Regions from separate parts of the Thalassotalea castellviae genome, predicted to be linked through region 2. Evidence: predicted binding sites of a transcription regulator. Region 2 holds the regulator's gene; each other region holds the start of a gene.
The links. Region 2 encodes sigma-54, which starts transcription at its own class of promoters, with help from an activator protein. Its sites were predicted from a motif close to GTTGGCACGNNNNTNGNNT; they were not measured.

Region 1 (5,942 bases), on a different contig from region 2:
TGACTTATCAGGCATACCTTTTGGTAACTGAACAAAAGTATGACGTTCATGTAAGTTGATTTGTCCAATGTAGCTACTATCAAGTGAAATCTCATTGGCAATGGCACCAACAATATCACCCGGTTTAGCACCATGCTCTTTACCAACTTCTAAACGGTAAGTCTGCCAATCTACATCGTTACGCACTTCTTTCGCTTTACGAGGCGCACGTTCACTGCGGTTATCCCTACCACGGCCTTCACCACGAGCATCACGACGACTATCATTACGACCACGACCATCTCTATCATTACGGTTATCTGAACGCGCATCACGACGAGGCTTAGGATCTTCTTTCGGCTGTAAAGGTTGCTTTAATTGTTTTTGGAACAATAATGCTGCCGCTAAATCAGTCATCGAAAGTTCAGACTCTGCCGCCATACCTTCAATAATTTCGCGCATTGCCGTTAAATCTTTTTCCGCAATAATTTCAGCTATTTCAGTGCGTGTTCTTTCGATACGTTTTTTACCAATTTCTTGAATATTTGGTAAATCATAAGGTTTCACAACGCCTGAAGTTAAACGTTCATAATGACGTAATGAATACATTTCGCGCGGACGAACAAACGATATAGATGTACCTTCACGACCGGCACGACCAGTACGACCAATACGGTGAACATAAGATTCATTATCACTCGGTAAATCGTAGTTAATGACTAACGAAATACGCGGAATATCTAAACCACGAGCAACCACATCTGTAGCGACTAAAATTGAAGAACCACCAGATTTTAATTGATCAATAGTTCGTTCGCGTTGCTGCTGGTTCATATCACCGTTTAACGCCAATGCAGGGTAACCTGCACGCTCTAATTTTTCAGCAACATCAACAGTATCGTTTCGGGTGCGTACGAAAATAATCATCGCATCATAATCAACAATTTCAGCAATACGTGTTAATGCAGTAATTTTTTGAATTCCGCTAACTTTCCAAGCATATTGCGTAATATTCGCTTTTTCTTTCTTAACCGCGGCAATTTTTACATGCACAGGATCTTTTAAGAAACGATTGGCAATTTTACGAATGCCAGCAGGCATTGTTGCTGAAAACAAACACATTTGTGTAGATTCAGGCACATGATCTAGTGTCCAAGTAATGTCTTCTAAAAAGCCCATGTTTAACATTTCATCAGCTTCATCAAGTACACAAACTTTTAATTGATCTAATTTAAGGCTCTTACGACGTAAGTGATCCATTAAACGACCAGGTGTGCCAACAACCACTTGCGCACCGCGCTCTAATTGTTGAAATTGTGGACCATAAGATTGACCACCATATAAAGTAGCAACCTTAAGACCTTTAATATTTTTCGCAAATGATTCAATGGCTTCAGCCACTTGCATCGCTAACTCACGAGTTGGTGCTAATACCATCAATTGTGGTTTTCTAATTGATGTATCAATTTTTGCTAAGGCAGGTAAGCCAAAAGCAGCTGTTTTACCTGTACCCGTTTGTGCTTCACCTAAAACATCATAACCTTCTAATAAAGGTGGAATTGTTTTTGATTGAATAGGCGTTGCATTCTCAAAACCAAGTGTTTTAAGGGCAGATAATAAGTTTTCAGGCAAACCAAGGCCATCAAAGCCTACAGAGGCATTGTCAATATTTAACATAAATTTTGTCTTCTCAATGGCAGGTATAGTTGTAAACTAACAACCCCTGCGTTCAATAACGAGGAAACCACCGGAAGACTCAAGGCACATTCTAAAGCTTAGTTAGGAAACTAGCTGGGCAAGTCTATTGGGATAACCCCACACTATAAATATATCAAGTACATCCAACGACTTGATATCGAGGCGCGCATTATACAGAGGTGAAAATTAGAAGCAAGGAAAACTACAAGAAACGTAAAAAATAACGCTAAATTATCGCAATTTAACGTTATTTACCGGCAAAATTGTGCTATTTATCGATCAGCTATCAATATTAAAACCACCTTTAACATTCTTGACTTTTAAGCCACCTGAGCCTGATTCTAAAATTTTCAAACCGCCTGCATTATCGACCGTTATACTACCTGAACCATCATCAATGGTTACCATACCGGTAATTTCTTTAACCGTTAAATCGCCAGAGCCGTCATCAAAGTCGGCACTTCCATCAATATTGCTCGCATAGATCGTTCCTGAGCCATCATCTACGTTAAGATTACCTTTGATTTCATGGATATTTATTTCACCAGAGCCATCAATAATTTTTAAGTTGCCAGTAATTTGACTCACATCTATTTCACCTGAGCCATCATTAATATTAATATCGCCATTAATATCTTTTACCAACAGTCCACCAGAGCCATCTTTAATATCTAATTGACCGTTTAAGTTTTGCACATCAATATCACCCGATCCGTCATCAATAGTTAACGACATAGATTTAGGAAGTTGTATAACCACATCAATATGTGGCGAGTCACCCACCCAAAAACCAGATGTACTATGGTTTTTAGCAACAAAGTAACCTGAATTCCCCGACTTATTTAGGGTAAGTTCATAATTGTCGGTATACTTTTTATCCGTATAAATATCCGCTGTTACTCTAATTTCAGTTAACTCTGCATTGCCTATCACGCTGAGTGAACCACTGCCCGTTTCAATATCTAAAGCGGTTAATTCACTCGCGTCTATAGAAAGTTCTTTTTGCATATGAAAATCTGCGCGAGAAGGTGACGAAGCAATGACTACGCAACCACTCATTAAAGTAGTAAGAGTTATGGCTGAAATTATTTTTATATGTTTCATCTACGATATTCCTTGAATAATAAATAAAAGATCAACGTTCTGATCATTTTTAGCAAGAATATATACAAACATCACGCCAACATGTTTTTTACAAGATTAACAATACGTTAGTAATTTTTTTCTATTAAGTAAGTTGTTTAATGACATATTAGTCGTCAAGAAAACAATTAGTTTGTGAAATTAACCAAGCCGTTATTTTATAAAAGGTTTAAATCGCTTGTAAAACTCTGCCGATAGCATTAGGGAAAATACCAATCGCTAAGCCGGTAAAAATCAATAAGATAACCGCACACTTTTCCAGTATTGACATTGAAGCCGGAGGTAAATCATCACGAGGTTTTTCCAACGAAAACAATGAAAATATAACCGGTAAATAATACGCTAAAGCAATACCGCTGCCGATAATTAACGCGGCTAATAACGCCCATAATGCCTGATTTGCCGCTAAAGTGATTAAATAAAACTTACCGATAAAACCGGCAGTTAAAGGGATGCCAGCAAAGCTTAACAAAGAAAAAATGAGTAACGTGGCCCTCAAAGGTTGTTGCCAAAATAAACCACGCCAATCATTAATCGTAATGTCTTGATACACCTCACTATCGCGATTCATCAAGGTAATAACTGTGAATATTGATGCATTAGCTAAAAGATAAGCCGTTAAATAAAACAGCACACTTTGCCACGCCATATTTAAACCTTTGCTGTCACTGATCAGCAACACGATTAGAAGATACCCCATATGTGCAATAGAAGAATAAGCCAATAAGCGCTTAATAGATTGTTGTTTTAATGCCAAACTATTCCCAACTATCATCGATAAAATGGCAATCCAAGCGATAAATTCAAACAGTTTATCATTTTGTAATAACATTAAATTTGTAGCGGTATAACAGCATTTTAATAACACAATAAACATCGCACATTTCGAGACAGTCGCCAATAACATAGCCACAGGGGAACTCGCCCCTTGATAAACGTCTGGTGTCCAAAAATGAAAAGGCACTAAAGATAACTTGAAGGCAACTCCTGAAAAAAACAGCATAAAACCAATTTGATATAGCAAAGATATTTTCAATAAAGTGACATTTTCCAAGCCAGTTTGTGTAAAGCTTAAATCCCCCGTTTGGGCATACATAAACGCAATACCAAGTAACATAAAACTTGATGCACTGGCACTTAATATTAAATATTTAAATCCAGTTTCTACGGCATTGGGCGCTTTTCGACAATAACCAACTAATCCAACAATGGCGATGCTTAATAATTCAAAACCTAAAAACAAACTAGCAAAATGATCACTAACAACTAAAATTCCAGCACCCAATACCACTAGTAATAATAATAAATAGTATTCATCATGAACGTCTTCGACTTGTTTAAGCATAATTTTACTTAAATACAAACAAACGATACTGGCCGATAACACTAAAATAAAAGCAAAGCGGCTATAGTCATCAACCGCTAACAACATAGTTACCGATATTTTATCAAAACCAAAACCATGAATAGTTGCGACCAAAGAAAGGATTAAAGTGAACAAAGTAAAGTTTGCGATCAGTTGCTGACTTCTTCGCCATGCAACTAACAACATAGCAAGAACAATACCTGCGGCAATTATTAATTGTGGGACAATCATACTAAGGGCAAATAAATCCATGGTTATAGCCCTCCATTAAACGAATATTGCAAAATTAAATTGGGAAATAATCCGAGCACTAACAGAAAGATAAACAGACTTGTTGCAATAAACCTTTCTCTTATCGATAAATCAATAAAGCTATTTTTTACCGGGCCTTGAAAACTAGATTGAAACAGTAACATGCCATAAATTGCTGATCCGATAATGCCTAAGGCCGCTAAAATTGTGATCAAAGGGAACCGTTGAAAAGCGCCGATTAAACTATAAAATTCACCAATAAAATTCGCTAAACCTGGCATACCAAACGCTGCGGCTACAAATGCCAAAGCAAAGCCTCCCATCACGGGGGAGGCTCGCCAAAAGCCTCCCATTTCCCTTAAATCTCGTGAATGGATCCGCGCATAGATCATGCCTGCAAAGGTAAATAATGCCGCACTGCTCAAACCATGAGCGACCAAAGTAATAATCACCCCTTGAAAAGCATTCGCATTAAACGCGAATAACGCCAACATCACAAAGCCCATATGACTGATACTGCTATATGCCACCAAACGTTTAAAATCAGTTTGTGCAAAGGCCATTTTGGCGCCATATAAGATGCTTATTAAAGCTAATACAGCGGCAATAGGCGCAAATTCCTCACTAGCTTGTGGAAATAAGACGATAACAAAACGAATGAGTCCATAAGCTCCTGTTTTTAATAAAATGCCGGCAAGTAATACACTACCTGCCGTTGGGGCTTGTGTATGAGCATCAGGCAACCAACTATGAACAGGAAAAGAAGGTAGCTTCACGGCAAAAGCAATAAAAAAACCTAACATTAAATAATAACTATAATCAGCAGGAAGGGTTAATGTTAACCAGTCTTGATAAGCGAAACTTAGTTGGCCTTCTTGCTGTTGATGAATAAAAGCCATTAATATAATGGCAATAAGCATTAATAAACTACTTACTTGCGTAAAGATGAAAAATTTAATTGCTGCAAAATGACGGTTTTCATGACCCCAAATTGCAATCAGTGCGGTCATAGGTAATAACATCACTTCCCAAAAGAAGAAAAACAAAAACATATCTACCGCGGTAAAAACCCCAATAATGCCAGCGATGGTGGTTAATAAATTAAAATAATAGAAACCTTGTCGGTGCGTGATCTCACGCCATGAAATTAAAATGGCAACCACAGTGAGTATGAAAGTAAGTAATAATAGCAAGATACTTAAATGATCTAAGGCAATCATATAATGGATATTAAAAACAGAAATCCATGTAACCTTAGTGAGTAACACTAACTCAGCATAACTTTCTGGCGAGGTGGCGATGTAAAGTGTAAAACTACTTCCAAGTATGATCGTGGCTAACAACGCAATAAACTTTGCTTGCCCTGACCGTTTAGTTTCCATATACCAAGCGAAACCGCCAGAGAAAACAAGTCCGATCATCAGTAAAGAAATGATCATAATAACCAGCCTCCTATAAAGCAGACTAAACCAATAGCAAAAGCCGCAGCATACCAACGCATCAA
Region 2 (5,942 bases):
TGCCAATTAATGTTTAACTGTCAAGGACGCGTAATCGTGATTGGCATGGGAAAATCAGGTCATATTGGTGGAAAAATTGCTGCAACATTTGCCAGTACAGGCACGCCTGCATTTTTTGTTCACCCAGGCGAAGCAAGTCATGGTGATTTAGGGATGATCACTGCTCAAGATGTTGTACTGACAATATCGAATTCAGGTGAAACCGGTGAAGTATTGGCAATTATTCCGGTTATTAAACGTATTGGTGCTAAACTTATTGCCATGACCAGCAACCCTGACTCTACCTTAGCAAAATTAAGTGATACCCATGTTTGTATCAAGGTTTCACAAGAAGCTTGCCCATTAGGTTTAGCCCCTACTTCAAGTACAACAGCAACATTAGTCATGGGGGATGCTTTAGCGGTAGCACTGCTAAATGCGAAAGACTTTACTGCCAATGACTTTGCCCTTTCTCATCCAGGGGGAAGTTTAGGTAAACGGTTATTATTACGCCTGCAGGATATTATGCACAGTGGCGAACGCATCCCATTAGTGAATGAAAAGGCGAAGATCAAAGAGGCATTAGTTGAAATGTCCTTAAAAGGTCTCGGCATGACCGCCGTCATTAAAGACAGTGGTGAATTAATTGGGCTTTTTACAGACGGTGATTTGCGTCGCATCCTCGATGAAAAAATTGATATTCATCAGGACGACATAGCCAGTGTCATGACAAAAAATCCTCGGGTAGCCGAAGGTGAAATGTTAGCTGCACAAGCCTTGAAAATTATGGAAGACAATAAGATTAATGGCTTAATTATCGTTGATAATAACAATCACCCCGTTGGTGCCATGAATATGCACGACTTGCTTAAATCAGGAGTTCTTTAATGACAAAGCCTAACTTGTCATCGAACGACACAACGAAAACTTTATACGGTGAAATAGCCAATACTATTTACCACAAAGCGAAGAATATAAAGCTTTTTGTATGTGATATAGACGGTGTATTTTCTGATGGTCGAATTTATCTAGGTAACGATGGCGAAGAATTAAAAGCCTTTCATACAAAAGACGGTTATGGCATCAAAGCTTTAGGCGCCAGTGGTGTTGACGTTGCCGTGATCACCGGAAGACAATCAAATATCGTACAAACAAGAATGACAGCTCTGAATGTAAAACACATTATCCAAGGAGAAGAAAACAAACTTCCGGCATTAAAAGCCTTAATTGAGAAATATCAATTAACCGCGGAACAAGTAGCATATATAGGTGATGACATGCCTGATTATCCATGCATGGAATATGTCGGTTTATCCATAGCGGTGAATGACGCTCATCCGGCTATTTTAAGTTTAGCTGATCATGTAACAACGATTAAAGGAGGTTTTGGCGCGGTACGTGAAATATGCGATATCATTATGCAAAGTCAAAACAGCCTGCAATATGCCAGTGGCGCAAGTATATGACACGCATATATATAGCTTCGTTACTATTTTTTATTTTTTCAGTGGTCAGTTACATTGTCATTGAATGGCACCAAAACAGTAACCAAATCACCAATGCTATAGATAACAAAATATCCCCTGATTTTATTGCTGAAAGCTTAAATAGCGAAACGTATAACAGCACAGGGCAACTCTCCTATATTATCGATGCGAATCGAATGGAACATTATTCAGAATTATCAGTCACACACTTTGAGTTTCCTAAATATACCTTATACCCAAAAAATACCGATTCTCCATGGAAAATTAGTGCAAATGAAGGCACACTCTATAATAGCAATAGAGTAAAACTTGAAAGTAAAGTGGCGTTAATTGCAACCGACAGTAAAAGTTTAATTCAAGAGATCCATGGAAAGTATTTAGAATTAGATTTAAACACTAATATTATTAGTTCAGAAAAAAAGATAGAAATAAAAGGAATTGATTTTACCATGTACGGTACAGGACTGATTGTAGACTTAAACACTAAACAAGTAACGCTGACAAAACATGAAAAAACCATATTTCAACCTATTAAAAACTAGTTGTTTGGCTTTAGGGGTAACCTTAAGTCTTTCATATAGTGTTATAGCAGCAAAAGTTGATTTGAATGAAGAAATCAAAATTGATGCTTCTAGACAAGCAGCTGATCTCAAAAATAAAATATTTAGTTACATTGATAATGTCATTATTACCCAAGGCTCTTTAACAATAAAAGCAGACCTAGTGCAAGTTGTGACAGAAGCCACGAGTAACGAAAAAACATATATTGCCAAAGGGCAACCAGCAACGTTCGAACAAATATTGGAAGACGGAACGCCTATTTATCTGCAAGCAAATGAAATTAAATATCAACCTGAAAAAAATACGGTGATGATTTCAGGAAATGCTGAACTTCGTCAAGAAGGCAGCAAAGTCAGTGGCACCACTATCAGTTATAATTTTTTGACCGAACAAGTACAGGCAAGCAGTGACGACAATGCTAGAGTACAAACGGTATTACAACCGAAAAACCTTGAGAAAAAAAAGTTAGATAAAAAATCGTTGGATAATAAAAATAAATGACCACTGCCACCTTAATTGCCAATAATTTGGCAAAAGCCTACAAAGGCCGAAAAGTCGTAAAGAACGTTGGTATGAAAGTGCAAGAAGGCCAAGTTGTCGGATTGCTCGGTCCAAATGGTGCCGGTAAAACAACTTCGTTTTATATGATAGTTGGTTTAGTCAATAGTGATAGCGGTTCAATCATCTTAAATGATGAAGATATTACTTTACTCCCTATGCATGAAAGAGCCCGAAAAGGTATCGGATACCTTCCACAGGAAGCTTCCATTTTCCGTAAGCTAACGGTTTATGAAAATATTATGGCGATTTTGCAAACCCGTAAAGATTTAGATGATATCAGTAGAGAAGAAAAGCTTGAGCATCTCGTTGAAGAATTTAATATAGGTCATATCAAAGATAATTTAGGCATGAGCTTATCCGGTGGCGAACGACGCCGAGTTGAAATTGCGAGAGCACTAGCGGCAGAGCCCAAATTTATCTTACTTGATGAGCCTTTTGCTGGCGTTGATCCAATTTCAGTAGGTGATATAAAAAAAATTATCCTACACTTAAAACAACGTGGCATTGGAATTTTAATCACAGATCACAATGTTCGTGAAACATTAGACGTTTGTGAGCATGCATATATTGTTAGTCACGGTGAATTAATCGCGGAAGGCAATGCAGATCAAATTCTTGCGAATCAACAAGTAAGAGATGTATACCTTGGTGAGCAATTCACGCTATAGTTACACAAAGCTTTGATAAAAAGTAAAAATCAATATGAAGCTAGAAAATAGGAAAATAATACGATAAATGCGCCCTAGTCTGCAGCTCCGAATAGGACAACAACTCACCATGACTCCACAATTGCAACAAGCGATTAAGCTTTTGCAATTGTCGACGTTGGATCTTCAGCAAGAAATCCAAGAAGCTCTTGAAAGTAATCCATTATTAGAAGTAGATGAATCAACCCCAAGTGACAATGATGCGCAATCGGATAACTTAGAAGAAGCATTTTCTGCTGGTGTAACAGAACAAAACACTAAAACATCCGACGGCAGTGAAGATTCAGCTCCTACTATCGATGAAATTAGTACAACGGAAGCTATGGATAAATCTGAGATCCCTGAAGAGCTCAACATAGACACTACCTGGGAAGAAAGCTACAGTGCTGGCGTTTCAAATACCGGTGCCAGTGCACCTGCTTCAGAAGATTATACTTATCAGGGCGAAACAACGGACTCCATTCAAGACCATTTACGCTGGCAAATGGAGTTAACGCCATTTTCAGAAACGGACCTTGCCATCGCGACGGCTATTATTGATGCCATCGATGATGCTGGCTATTTAAGAGTCAGTGTTGAAGAAATTCTTGAAGCGATGGGCAATGAAGAAGTTGAACTTGATGAAGTTGAAGCCGTACTTAAACGTATTAATATGTTTGATCCTGTTGGCGTTGGGGCTCGCTCTATCTCAGAATGTTTAACCATTCAATTAAATCAATTTGATAAAGAAACGCCTTGGTTAAAAGAAAGTAAGCTGATCATTAATGAATATATCGACTTATTAGGTAACCGAGATTATCGCCAAATCATGCGGAAAACGCGTTTAAAAGAAGATCAACTACGCGAAGTGATCAAGCTAATTCAATCGCTGGATCCAAGACCAGGTGATAGTGTCATTAAAGGTGATGATCAATATGTCATCCCTGATGTTTCGGTCGAAAAGAAAAATGGTCGTTGGATGGTTGAATTAAACCCAGATACAGCACCACGACTATCGGTTAATCAGCAATATGCCTCCATGGCACGAAATATGAAATCATCGACAGACAGTCAGTTTATACGTTCAAACCTACAAGAAGCTAAATGGTTTATTAAAAGCTTAGAAAGCCGAAATGATACATTGTTAAAAGTCTCTAACTGCATTGTACAACGCCAACAAGGCTTCTTTGAACACGGGCCAGAAGCAATGCGACCTATGGTACTCAATGATATTGCAGAAGCGGTAGATATGCATGAGTCCACTATTTCCCGTGTTACGACCCAAAAATATATGCATACACCTAGAGGAATCTTTGAATTAAAATATTTCTTCTCTAGCCACGTAAGCACAGAAAATGGTGGAGAATGTTCATCCACCGCAATTCGAGCTTTAATTAAAAAGTTGGTCGCTGCAGAAATTCCAGCCAAACCATTAAGTGATAGTAAAATGGCGGAATTACTTGCAGAACAAGGCATTAATGTCGCCAGAAGAACCATTGCCAAGTATCGAGAATCATTGTCAATTCCTCCTTCTAACCAACGAAAAAGTCTACTTTAACAACTAAATAAGGATCTAAGCTTATGCAAATTAATCTTGCTGGTCATCATGTTGAAATTACTGAAGCTTTACGTGAAAGTGTCAATACAAAATTTGCCAAGTTAGAACGACATTTTGATCATATAAATAATGTTCATGTGGTATTGACGGTAGAAAAGCTGAATCAAATTGCGGAAGCAACAGCCCACCTTAACGGAACAGAAATACACGCAAAAGCCGAAAATGCCGATATGTATGCTTCAATCGATGCTTTAGTTAATAAACTCGATAAACAAGTTTTAAAGTACAAAGGCAAAATCAACCAACATTAATCCATCGTCTATTTCAACACGAGCATTATGAAATTAACTGAACTTATTAACGAGAACTGCACCTTGTGTGCAGTTCATGCTACTAGCAAAAAGCGTATTTTAGAATTATTATGTGAAAAAGCTGCCGAGTCTTATACTGATTTTAACACTTATTCACTGCTTGAAAGTCTAATGGCACGTGAAAAAATGGGTTCAACTGGGATAGGTAATGGTATCGCGATCCCACACGGTAGATTAACTGATGGGGGTAAAGTCGTTGTCGTGATTGCCACAACAGAGTCTCCAATTGATTTTGATGCGATAGATAATAGACCCGTCGATATTTTTATTGCTTTATTCGTACCCGAAGAAAATTGTCAACAACATTTATCCACGCTACAAAGCATTGCACAAATTTTTAGTGATAAACAAACTTGCAAACTGGTCCGAAAATGTCACTCGAGTTCAGAGCTTTTCAATTTATTGAAAAATAATAACTAAACCTTAGTACCAAGGATTTCGACAATGAAACTCATCATCGTTAGTGGCCGTTCAGGATCAGGAAAAAGTGTCGCATTAAGAGTGCTGGAAGATTTAGGTTATTATTGTGTTGATAATATCCCTGTCAATCTTTTACCAGCTTTAACACATACGGTGATTAATGATTATGAAACCGTAGCGGTTAGCTTAGATGTTCGTAATTTACCGGCAGATCCTAATGATATTTCTGAAATTATCAATTACTTACCCAGTGCGGTAGATCTAAATATTGTTTATTTAGATGCGGATGATAACGACTTAATTAAACGTTTTAGCGAAA
Region 3 (5,942 bases), on a different contig from region 2:
AATACGATCACGCCAAATAAATCTAACCAGCGCAATAATTCAAACATTTTTATTCTTTTACTAATGGCAAGTCAGCACTTTCCCACGCTTTATAATCGCCGGTTAAATGTTTTAGTTGAGTAAAACCGTTTGCTTGCAATGTTGCTTCAGCAATTTCAGCCCTTCTGCCTGAGCGACAATGCACTACCACTGTTTTATCTTGGTAACCCGATAATTTATCTAAATGCTGTTCTATAGAGTCATGGCTTATATTCAAAGCGCCTTTTATATGACCCGCGTTAAATTCTTCCTTACTGCGCACATCAAGGACGATAAATTCTGGCGCTTTTGCAGCATGTTGTAAACTGAGTAATTGTTGCTGTGAGATGTTACTGATCTTATTAGCATGACTAAATAGAGAAAAACAAGCGAGCAGAATAAAAGTGAGTTGCAGTTTCATTAGCATTAACCTTAAACATGTTTAAGTTGATTATTTTACGAGTATAGCAATAACAATGACGATTGAAATTAATATTCCTATGGCTAAGGTCATCACCAAATTAAGCTGTTTTATCGTGGCAATAATATCTTTTGCTTGTGGTTGTTGTCCTTGATCATTGAACGACTCTCGGCGAAGCTTATTTTTACTATACATAGCAACACCGCCTAGTTTTATTCCCAATATATAAGCTAAATATGCGATAACAATACTGTTGTTATTAGTGAAAAATGATCGTTTAACAAGTCGCCAAAATAATAAACTATTTTGATTCATCGACGTTAAAATCAATAACAAGAAAAACAATCTGCTGGGTAACCATTGTAATAAGTTGGTTATTTTAGCGATAAAGCGACCAAAAAATCGAAACTGATGATGTTTTAAGTTCCAACTGTAGTGCGTTTCTAGCAGTAAACGAAAGCTTAATGCCGCTAATGGTCCTATAAATATAAAGAAAAAGCCGATGGCAAATTGTTGTTGTATTTTTCTCAAAAGCAGCATTTCAATGCAAGCTTTACTGATACCAATAGGTGATAATTGCTCGGCATCACGTGACAGCCAAGGTGATAAAGTTTGTTTTGCTTGGTATTTATCTTGTGCGTTAAGTTGAGTGGCTACGGTTTTACCTAGGTTATTTAAGTTAAAACTTCCCAATGCAGTAAATAAAAGCAACGCTTGCCAAATTACTGGCACAGCAATAAATTCTTCAAATAACCAAACAATAACAATTAAAGGCGTTATGGTGATCACGGTGGCAATAAAACCCGCAATGTTTCGTTGCGAATCACTGTTTTTATCTTTATTTACTTTTTCGGCAAGTTGCTGACAATAAAAGCGATAAAAACTAAATGCTGATTGTTGCGTCAATGAAGGGGATATTATATTGAACAACAGTTTACAAAACACCACGCCAAATAACACAAGTATATATTGCGCTATTTGAGGTAAGGCGTCATAAACTTCAATCATGCAAGACTCAAAGATTAAGACAAGGTCTTATCTTGTAAACTAGTTAACATATTCAGCACTAACTGTGATGAATTTACCGAAGCTGTTTCTAAGTAAGCTTCAAATGACGTGGGTGATTCTTTGCCTGCTATATCTGACATCGAACGAATCACGACAAATGGCGTGTTTAATTGATGACAAGTTTGGGCAATGGCCGCGCCTTCCATTTCAACCGCTGCCATGGTTGGGAAATTTTTTCGAGCTTTGGCAATGTCATCATCTTTAGTCATAAAAGTATCGCCAGTGGTGATTAAACCAATCAGTGTTTGAATGTTATTTAATTGTGCAATACCCGATTTTGCGGCCTCGACTAACATTGGATGAGGTATATACGCAGCAGGGTTAGCAGGCAGTTGACCTATTTCATAACCAAACGCCGTTACATCAACATCGTGATATCTGACTTCAGAGCTGATCACGATATCTCCAACTTTCAACGATTGTTCAAACCCACCGGCAGAGCCAGTATTTACCACATAATCAGGGTTAAATTCATGAATTAAAAAAGCGGTTGCTAAAGCAGCAGCAACTTTTCCAATACCTGATTGAACAATCACGACGTCATTGCCCGCTAATTTTCCTTGATAAAATGTATAACCGCCGAGTTGTTTGGTTGTTGCATCTACTAATTGTGCTTTTAAAATTGCAACTTCTGGCTCCATTGCACCGATAATGCCTGCTTTCATGATTCTTCTTCAAAATTAAGTCGTTAGATAAAAGAGATTATAACCTGAATCTAGGAAAGAGGAGAATCCCTTGATTGATCCAAGCCGACATTTATCTATCTAGTTGAAATTTTTGCTCGGAATGAGTAAACGCGGGGGTAACTCAAAGGCGTTGATGATCAACCTTTGAGTTACCGTAAATTTTGTTAATGAGGCAATGCTGCTTGTTGAGGAGCGGGTATTTGTCGGTTTAAGTTTGCTTGAGCAACTGCGGCTGCAGAGGTAATAACGCCTGTAGCTGGTTGTTCATTATCTACTTTTTTGCGTGCTTTAACTAATGGTGCAGGTATAACACGCCCTTTAACTTTAGGGGCAGGAGCCGTATTTCCGAGTAAACGACTGTTTATACAGGCTCTTATTTCATCAAGACTGTAGTTACTTTTTACTTTAATACGTAAGTGAGGAATGGTGGCAGCTTCTAAAGCGCCACTTACAAACCAATCCTTTTTAACTTTGTAGCCTTTACCTTGGGTATCGACTAAATCAATGGCGGCTAATAATTTCATTGTGTCACGTTCACAAATAACAAAATCTAAATATTTATTGTCAGCATTATGGGTTGCGGTTTGTCCTGCTTTAGACGAGACGCCATTTCGAATCGTGACCATATCAGATAATTTAACGCGATTAATGATGCGATATTTTGGCCCTAAAGCTTGCTCAACTAAATTCTGAAAATTTTTCTCCGCCGCGGTAAAGACCACCTGCTTTTTTTCAAAAGGAAAAGGGAAGCTATTATCATTTAAGCGACTCGCTAATAAAGCAACAATAACAATTAGGCTGATCATGGCGAAAAGTATAAGTTCCATAGTCATCTCCGATAATTCAAAATTTTGACGTTTATATAATTACTATGGAATAAGCACGGAATGTGCCATACAGATAAATAATTTACAGAACAGATCAATGCAGGAAATCGGGGTGAGCCATTTAATCTCTTCGTGTTTTATTTAATCACTCATTCTTCTGTTAATTTGACGCTATACATTGATAAATTATCGAAGTGCTTTAAATATTAGGTTTTTCTAAATTAGTTTTGACTAATGTAATATTTAAACGATAGAATGCTTAAATATATGGTCGTGAAAATTTAATTACCTTGAAAAAATAAGAGTGAGTATGCAATGTTTACTGCTGAAATAATCAATAACATTCAGATGGATAATGTACTAGTACCAACTAAAACCCTGATCGTTGGTGGCCAACCGACAATTGAAGACCTGCTATTGCTCGACAGAATAGGTGTTAAACATGTTGTTAATTTGAGAGGGGAAAACGAAGTTAACCACTTCGATGAATGGAATGTTTTACGTGAAATGGAGAGTGACTATCATGCTATTCCATTGACTAATATCCACTCGTTTACCAAAGACGCAGCTGAACGGCTTGATAATATCTTATCGTTTAATAAACCGACGTTAATTCATTGTGCAACAGGTAACCGAGTAGGCGCATTAATTACTCTGCATGCATTTTGGTGTGAAGGTGTATCAGCGCAACAAGCGTTAGAACGGGGTATTCAAGCAGGCCTTACCCAACTTAAACCTGGGATCAGTCAACTTATTGGCCTATAAAACGTGATAGTTTTTGCTTTAGATTACTCAAACGATGTGATTGGTGACTTAAGCAATACAGGGTAAAAATACGCCTAGTTTGTTCCTAAGCGCACTTTTAAAGCTTAGAATCCGTCGTTAACTAGGGTATTTAGCTTCTAGCGCAGAATAAAGTTGTTGTTGAAAGTCAGTGGCACTAGCATCTAACTCGTTCACTAATTTAGCTAATACTTCATTATCTTCTTCGCCATGCCAAATTTTGATATATGTCCCTTCTTTATATCCGTGATCTTGGCGGAAGAAATTTAAAGTGTTTTTGCCGACGTATTGACGAAATAATTCATCAAGATCCATATTCATCAAGCGCATACAGTCTGCTAGCGCAATGGCATCAAAAGCTTTATTGGTAACAGCAGCGGATGCTAAATTTTCAAGGGCAATCTTAAAATCTGTTTCATCACTTTGCTGAGTTAGTTCATGAGCAAGCTGTGAAGTAATATCACTTACAGTAGCGCCGGTCATTAATCGTAAGCTTAATCCAAAGTGGAATATATCCACCAGTTCTAATTGTACTTGAGCGACGTCGATTTCTTGATGTTTCCACCATTTCCAACCATGATGATCAAGCATTTCAGCACATTCAACCCATATTGCTCTATACCATTCATAACCATTGTCACGCCATGTTTCACTGACTCTTGCATTCATCGCATCTTGCATGGTTAACATTTGGCTAATTTGGTTTTGTGCAATCAACATTTCGCTCATTTTAATCTCTATTTTTAATCAATTAATCGATAAATATTAGTAGAGCTCTAGTTTGCCGTACCTAAGCGATGGTGACAAGTAAAGACAAGGGATTTCTGGCTTTTCTATGACTTTACTTGTCTGAGCAATTGGAGGAGCTTTGAAAGCCAAACTTTTGCAAAACAGTTGCAGCGGGACAAAAGCCGGTAAATGAAGACTGAAATAAATTGGCACCAATAAATACCGTAAACCACATAAAGTTAGGGTGTAACCAATAGGTTAAAGCTACGGACAATAGCACCATAAATCCTGCAAAACGAATGATGGCGGTTTCTAATGAAATATTTGTTTTCATGGTTAATACCTATAGTTGTTGAATAAAATTAAAAACTAAATCGTCCTCTTAACCAAACATTGGTATTTGCCTGGTGTTGACCAAAAAAGGTAAAAGGTTGATTTCCCGAGAAAATATTTGCCCCTGCACTAAAGCTATAATTATCGTTGTATCGATAATGAATAGCGGGTTTTAAATAACTGTCTTGGTCTGTTGGAGAATAGAAAGCAAATAATGAATAAATTAATTTTTGTTGCATAGTGGTATAACGCAATCTAACGGTGGCTAGTTGTCGATATTCGTCAACGACTTCATCGGTAAATAATGCGGATTGTGTATAAGCATTATAGTGTTGGGTCTTTTCAAGGTAATATTGCAAACCAACCGATAAGTTTTTAATCACTTCTTGCTCATAGCCGATTAACGCTCTTATTTGGCTATTTGGAATCGCTGCTTGGTTCCCTTGTCTGTCTTCAAGACTGTTATAGGCAGAAAATTCCATTTTAAAAATTCCAGTACTTAGTGGGGTTAAAGCACTCGCTCCCCAGGCATTCATCTTCGGAAAATAAGCCATACCTTGTTGATTCATGCCAAGTGGTGTTGTCCAAAAACCTTTGTAGCCATATAGGGCATATTCAACGCCTTGAATACTTGTTGCTACCCGAGCCGACCATTGTGAGTCTTGTGTTTGCTCAACCCTAAAGTTTTCATCAGGCGCAATATTCGTTTTCATCAAAGGCGAATAAAATGAGAAACGTTCTCCGGTAAGGTAATTATCAGGAGTAAACTCTGGAGTCCATGCCAGATCAACGGTGAAATCTCCCCAATAGCTAGTCATTCGAATACTGTCTGACGCCGACTTTAAATATTCATCATCACGACCAGAAAAAAAGGATTGCCAGTCTTTCTTAAATAAATCGTTGAGAAAAAGGTAGTCGCCAGTGCCCCAAGTAAGTACTTGCCTACCAAGTTTTACGTCAAGGTTTTTTAATGGACTAAAGGCGATGTTTAATTCTCGGGTATTAAAATCAGTTTGCACTAATACGTCGTCGTAGAGAAAATCACCTTTAGCGGTTAATTCGAAAAACGCGTGACTA
Region 4 (5,942 bases), on a different contig from region 2:
ATAGGCAGATGATGTTTTGTTTATCACTGTTTAAAACTAGTTAAGGCTAGTAAAAACAGCTCGCGTTTAAAAAACAAACAAAAAAAACATCAATGATTTTGAAAGTCATTGATGCTCTTATTAATTGATTATTTTATTAAAATTTCAATTATTTTTTGATTTTTCTAGAAGCTAAACCAATGATACCTAATGCAAAGATAGCGAGTGTTGACGGCTCTGGCACTTGAGTATTGTCTTGAAGAAAAACATAGTTAATAAAATTTCCTGAACCACCATTGTCTCTAACATATGCTGAAGCGTCATCGCCAGATCTCCAACCAGAAGCGCCATATCCATCATCATTTGAATCTAAGCGATAACTTTGAATAAAATCACTCACACCATTACCAACAACATCATACCAAGCTGTTTGACTGATGTTATTTATGTCTGTGCCATTGATTGAAATAAGATAGTTTCCATTAACGGGGCTGCCAAAAATTTCTTCAGCGGCTTCTATAGCACTATAAACCTCTGGGTTTGTCGTCCAAGCAGGACCGTCATAGAGATTATATGAACCAATATAAATAATCCCAGCCATTGCCGTGTTACTAAGCATTAAAACTACAGCTACTAAAGCAGCTTTTAATAATTTAACATTCATCGTTTTTCCTCGATAAAACAATCATCAACATAATGATTATAAGTTTATACTTCTATTAAGCAATAATCGAACCTTTTTTGTTAACTTGTTGATAATAGTGGGTTTTATTTTGTTGTGTGAAAGGTGTAAGTATATTTTCGCAAAAAAGTGTAAAAAAACGTGACAAAATAAATGCAAGTAAACCAAGATTGGTTGCATGATAGCTTAATCTTATTTACCACCACTAATCTGCTATACGGTGTTTTTAGACAAGGAATTTTTATACGATGAGTACGGAATTATATTTTTAAACTCTCTTTTTAATTAGATTGAAAAATTCGGGTAAACTACTATTGTATTAGCGGTTTACTCTTAGGGAAAACACTTAAAGAAGTAAATGTTATTCATCGTTTTAATTCAATCAATATTTGAAAAATATTAACTTAATAATATTTGCAGAAAAATCTATATAAATTAGCAAAATAGCTAAAAATGACAGATACTTAACTTACACTAAAGGTAATTTCTTAGGCATTGTTATACTTATAACATGCTGAATTAGATTCACTATTTTTAGTATATGATGAAGCATTAATGAAAAAGAGTAACTAAAACCTAAAGGAGTATATAACCACGTTGAAAAAAACATCATTATTACAAGATGAAAACTTATCATTTAAATTAAGCTATCAGCTGTTACCTCAAGAACATCAATGTTTAGATCTTTACTTTTCAATACCCGATGAAATGGGGATTAGCGCCAGCACATTAACAGAAGAAAGTTACTTTTATAGTAGTATTAAAGCGCACAGTGCTTATTACTCAGATCAAATTCATTTGCCTTTAGTACGCAGCCGCTTTATCAGTAAACAAAAAGGTGAGCAAAGTGATTATCGCAGTAATTTAAATTTATTTTCATATCAATTAAGGATGGCATTAGATACAGATCTAAAACAGACCTTACAAAATAAATCAACTGAAGACTTCTATCAAAGCGCCATAGAATTAGCAGAGCAAACTCAATCGTTATTGAAGAAGCTACGAAGGTATACACCTGCTGATCCGAAACTTAGTTCGTATTTTGACAATGTTGATAATTATTTAAGTTGGTATGTTGAGCAGTCATTTTTAAATTTATTGGCAAATGGCCCCAAAAGCAGTGAGAAATCTAAAGAGCGTGAAAGCTTATTTGAATTATGTCGACAAGAAAACACATACCGGATTGAGCATGAATATAATTCACAAGTCACGATGGACGATCCAAATCGGATTACCAATAAAATGCGTTTATTACAACGTTTAAGCGAGTATGGCGTTGTTTTTCAGAAGAAAACTTATCACCTCAACACTAATTTAAAACGTGTTGTTCGCGGAACGGTTACTGCAATAATTATGGCATTTGTTATGACTATTATTTTGAATGCTCGTTCGGCATTTACTGAGGTGTCGGTTGTGTTAATTGCTTTACTGGGGTTTATTTACGGATTAAGGGAAACCTTTAAAGAGGACATAACTCGTATTATTTGGCGTAAAATACAACAAGGGCGAGCAAAATGGCAGCATATATTCAGTAATAGCGTTAGCCAAAGCAAAGTGTGCTCGCAAACAATATGGCTTGAATATATTAGTAAAAAGCATTTACCTAAAAAGGTTTTACAACAGTTACAAAAACGACGTCAGCAAAATAAACAATCTGCCCAACTGTTGCATTTTCGTTGCGTGTCAAAAGTTTTATCAAAAGAGTTTTTGCCTGGCTACGACGAAATACAGAATCAAATATTATTTAATTTGACCCCATTTGTACGGTATCTTAAAAAAGGTGAAGGACGACTATATTCACTTGACGGCAGTAAAATTTCGAATCAAGGGGTTGAGCGCCGATATCAAATGACTTTGGTTTTAGTGCAAAGTAATAAGAAAAATGAAGAATATATACAGCGTTTTAAAATAACGATAAACCGTTCCAAAATTATTAATATTGAACCGATGAAAGCAATTCAAAATTTTGAGGTGAAAACAGAAAATTTAAACAGTTAAGCTTGGTCACGAATTCAGCAACTGCTTAATTGGTATTGCTTTTAAAGGCATAGACAAAGATATTTTAAGTGCTATTTCAACCGATTAACTTCATGTGTGGTAAATTTCAAACAAAAATAAGCACCATTACTTTACAAGACAATGGTGCTTTATAGTTTGTTTAGTTTAAACAGTTTATTTAGTTAAATCAGATAGCTTACTGTTTCTTTAATTTTCTTGATGTTAACCCTATAATGCCTAATGCAAAAATAGCAAGAGTTGAGGGCTCTGGTACATCTCTGGTAACGGTATTCACTCTTAAATTTGGGTGTAAAAAGTTACTAAAACCAAATTCAGCTTCATAACCATCGATTAATTTAAACTTGCCATCAATGCTTGCTGGTAGTGAGCTATCATTATAATAAGTTAGAGTACTAGCCCACGTTTTATTTACTGAAACAGGGCGCCATTCAAAGGCATAAAAATTACCGATAGTAAAGGTAAAATCAATTGCAATATCGTTCCAACCTAGGCTTGTTGTACCAAAAGTTTGCGCGCTAGAGGCAAGAAGATTATTCAATTGATGCCCATTTGTGCTACTCCAGATAACTATTTCAAAATCTTGAGCGTTTAGTGCCGCTTCAATACCTACTGATGAAATACTAAAAGTGCTTAGTGCTTCAAATGAAATTCCTCGAGATTCACCAACACCGCCAAGGGCTCCATAATAATCACCTGAATTAAGCGTAATTAATCCTGCATTGGCAAAGCTACTGATAGCGAATAGTGAACTGATTAGTAACCTTTTAAACATTTTTATATTCACGGGACTTCCTTTATTGGGCATTTTTTAAATTTTACTAATGTCTAAGCAATATAAATGCCAGATAAAGAACCCGTTAATAATCAATAACTTGAGCTTGTTTGGTTCGGGGTAGCCATTAAAGATGTAAAGTTTTCCGACAGTTAAATCATGCCATTTAATGTTTATCTGTAGCACAAATTGTTTATTTAAGACTGATGGGTTAGATGCTTAATACCCCGATGAAATAGTGAAGTTAGTAGCTTTTAGCTGTATAATCCGCTCACTAAAAATCACCCTGTAAAATGACTTCGAATCATAAAGGCACATTATGGCAGTTGAACAATTCGACCCAAAACAAACCACGACATTAGAAACACCAAGTAAAGTGTTAGACCAACAGTCAAAGGAGCTTTATGCCAATGTATCAAACTCTAAAACAGACTCAGAACGTGCTGCCCGTGTAGGGTTTGTCAGCCTTGGTTGTCCTAAAAATCTTGTTGATTCTGAGCGGATTTTGACTCAGCTTCGCACCGAAGGTTATGACGTGGTAAATTCCTACGATGATGCTGAAATGGTGATAGTCAATACCTGTGGATTTATTGACTCTGCCGTACAAGAGTCCCTCGATACTATTGGGGAAGCACTTAAGGAAAATGGAAAAGTGCTAGTAACAGGGTGCTTAGGTGCAAAAAAAGATGAGATTGTTGAGCTTCATCCTAACGTGCTTGGTGTTACGGGCCCTCATGCTTACGATGAAGTATTAGCACAAGTTCACGAACATGTTGAAAAACCAATGCATAATCCGTTAATTGATTTAGTGCCTGATCATGGCGTTAAACTAACACCTAAACATTATGCCTATTTGAAAATATCAGAAGGCTGTAATCATCGTTGTACTTTCTGCATTATTCCTTCAATGCGGGGAGACTTAGACTCACGTCCTATTGGTGATGTTATTGGTGAAGCTAAACGCTTAGTAAATGCTGGCGTAAAAGAATTATTGGTTATTTCACAAGACACCTCTGCTTACGGGGTAGATGTAAAACATAAGCTTGATTTTTACGAAGGTATGCCGGTTAAAACACATATGCAGCAGCTTTGTGAAGAATTGGCTAAGCAAGGTGTTTGGGTGCGTTTACATTACGTTTATCCTTATCCGCATGTGGATAAAATCATTCCATTAATGGCAGAAGGTAAAATTCTGCCTTACTTAGATATTCCATTTCAGCACGCTAATAAGCGTATTTTAAAATTGATGAAGCGTCCAGGTAGTTCAGACCGTGTGTTAGAACGTATTAAAAAATGGCGTAAAATTTGTCCTGAACTGGTGATCCGTTCGACCTTTATTGTAGGATTCCCAGGGGAAACCGAAGAAGAATTTCAAGAGCTATTAGACTTTTTAGCAGAAGCACAATTAGATCGTGTTGGCTGTTTTAAATATTCCCCCGTTGAAGGCGCCACTGCAAACGAGTTACCCGATCATGTTCCAGAGGACGTTATGGAAGATCGTTTACAACGTTTTATGGCTGTTCAAGCGAAAATAAGTGCGGATAAATTACAAGCTCGCATTGGACAAGAATACCTAATTTTAATTGATGAGGTTACAGAGCTTGGCGCAGTAGGGCGTTCATACATGGACGCGCCAGAAATAGATGGCAAAGTGTATTTATCTGATGAGTATGATGTTGAACCGGGTGATCAAGTTTGGGTGCAAATTATCCATGCTGATGAACATGACGTTTGGGGCGTTTTAGTCGAAGATTAATTAATTTTATATTAAGTCGTCATCATGAATAATCGATTATGACGACTTTTTTAAATGTTATGAATTTATTTAATAGCAAAACCGTTAACCATTAAAAGTTAAGTTAACGACAAATTAGTCCTTAAGAATTTAACTACAAGTTAATTCATTGCCGCTTCTATCTTCATCTTTATCATCATTATCTGTGTCTTGACTGGCGTAAACCCTGCCTGATAACGAAATATTGATCCCTCTGGCTAGTTCAGGATAATCTTTTGGACAATAAATAAAAACACTGTTGTTGCCACTAATTAACCGACCGGTAGGAGAGTACACTAAGGATGTTTGGTTAAGGGTTAATGAATCATTGGTTTTTATTGCTGCTTTGACTTTAATAACTTGTTCATTCGTTGAATCAAACTTTGTGTTATCAGCGGTATTGTTAAAAACGGTGAGTTCTTTTTTCCAGTCAGTACCGCAAACATTAGACGTTGACAATGGGCACAAGGTTACATTTTTTCCGCTATTTATCGCTGTATTACGGGCGGTTAAAATAAGGCGATGTAATTCAGAAATTTCATTATCAACGCGCGATTCAACTAAATAACTATTTAAATTGGGGATAGCTATCATCATAAGTACACCAATAATAGAAACACTGACCAAGAGCTCTATTAATGTAAAACCTTGATGTACCAAAACTAGTTTTATAATTTTTTTGCGACTTTTCATAATAAAAACAACTTAAATTTTAA

Region 1: the regulator sigma-54 is predicted to act here: its motif matches at 2,844-2,862, upstream of RM573_RS03905 (DUF4097 family beta strand repeat-containing protein).
Region 3: the regulator sigma-54 is predicted to act here: its motif matches at 3,072-3,090, upstream of RM573_RS06155 (DUF2726 domain-containing protein).
Region 4: the regulator sigma-54 is predicted to act here: its motif matches at 3,508-3,526, upstream of RM573_RS12660 (PEP-CTERM sorting domain-containing protein).

The regions. Positions count from the first base shown of each region.
Region 1 is NZ_JAVRIF010000002.1:36,770-42,711, forward strand. Features, by position in the region: gene RM573_RS03900 (DEAD/DEAH box helicase) at 1-1,656, opposite strand, end outside; gene RM573_RS03905 (DUF4097 family beta strand repeat-containing protein) at 1,957-2,781, opposite strand; gene RM573_RS03910 (NADH-quinone oxidoreductase subunit N) at 2,990-4,438, opposite strand; gene RM573_RS03915 (complex I subunit 4 family protein) at 4,441-5,877, opposite strand; gene nuoL (NADH-quinone oxidoreductase subunit L) at 5,874-5,942, opposite strand, start outside.
Region 2 is NZ_JAVRIF010000003.1:44,842-50,783, reverse strand. Features, by position in the region: gene RM573_RS06575 (KpsF/GutQ family sugar-phosphate isomerase) at 1-867, shown strand, start outside; gene kdsC (3-deoxy-manno-octulosonate-8-phosphatase KdsC) at 867-1,445, shown strand; gene lptC (LPS export ABC transporter periplasmic protein LptC) at 1,442-2,008, shown strand; gene lptA (lipopolysaccharide transport periplasmic protein LptA) at 1,974-2,528, shown strand; gene lptB (LPS export ABC transporter ATP-binding protein) at 2,525-3,256, shown strand; gene RM573_RS06550 (RNA polymerase factor sigma-54) at 3,324-4,832, shown strand; gene hpf (ribosome hibernation promoting factor) at 4,856-5,143, shown strand; gene ptsN (PTS IIA-like nitrogen regulatory protein PtsN) at 5,171-5,623, shown strand; gene rapZ (RNase adapter RapZ) at 5,648-5,942, shown strand, end outside.
Region 3 is NZ_JAVRIF010000002.1:553,750-559,691, reverse strand. Features, by position in the region: gene RM573_RS06175 (trimeric intracellular cation channel family protein) at 1-47, opposite strand, end outside; gene RM573_RS06170 (rhodanese-like domain-containing protein) at 50-439, opposite strand; gene RM573_RS06165 (cobalamin biosynthesis protein CobD/CbiB) at 470-1,447, opposite strand; gene mtnN (5'-methylthioadenosine/S-adenosylhomocysteine nucleosidase) at 1,462-2,172, opposite strand; gene RM573_RS06155 (DUF2726 domain-containing protein) at 2,358-3,020, opposite strand; gene RM573_RS06150 (protein tyrosine phosphatase family protein) at 3,336-3,785, shown strand; gene RM573_RS06145 (dUTP diphosphatase) at 3,903-4,523, opposite strand; gene RM573_RS06140 (YgaP family membrane protein) at 4,645-4,854, opposite strand; gene RM573_RS06135 (hypothetical protein) at 4,895-5,942, opposite strand, start outside.
Region 4 is NZ_JAVRIF010000007.1:36,947-42,888, forward strand. Features, by position in the region: gene RM573_RS12650 (PEP-CTERM sorting domain-containing protein) at 149-643, opposite strand; gene RM573_RS12655 (DUF92 domain-containing protein) at 1,259-2,659, shown strand; gene RM573_RS12660 (PEP-CTERM sorting domain-containing protein) at 2,856-3,464, opposite strand; gene rimO (30S ribosomal protein S12 methylthiotransferase RimO) at 3,772-5,208, shown strand; gene RM573_RS12670 (GspH/FimT family pseudopilin) at 5,338-5,919, opposite strand.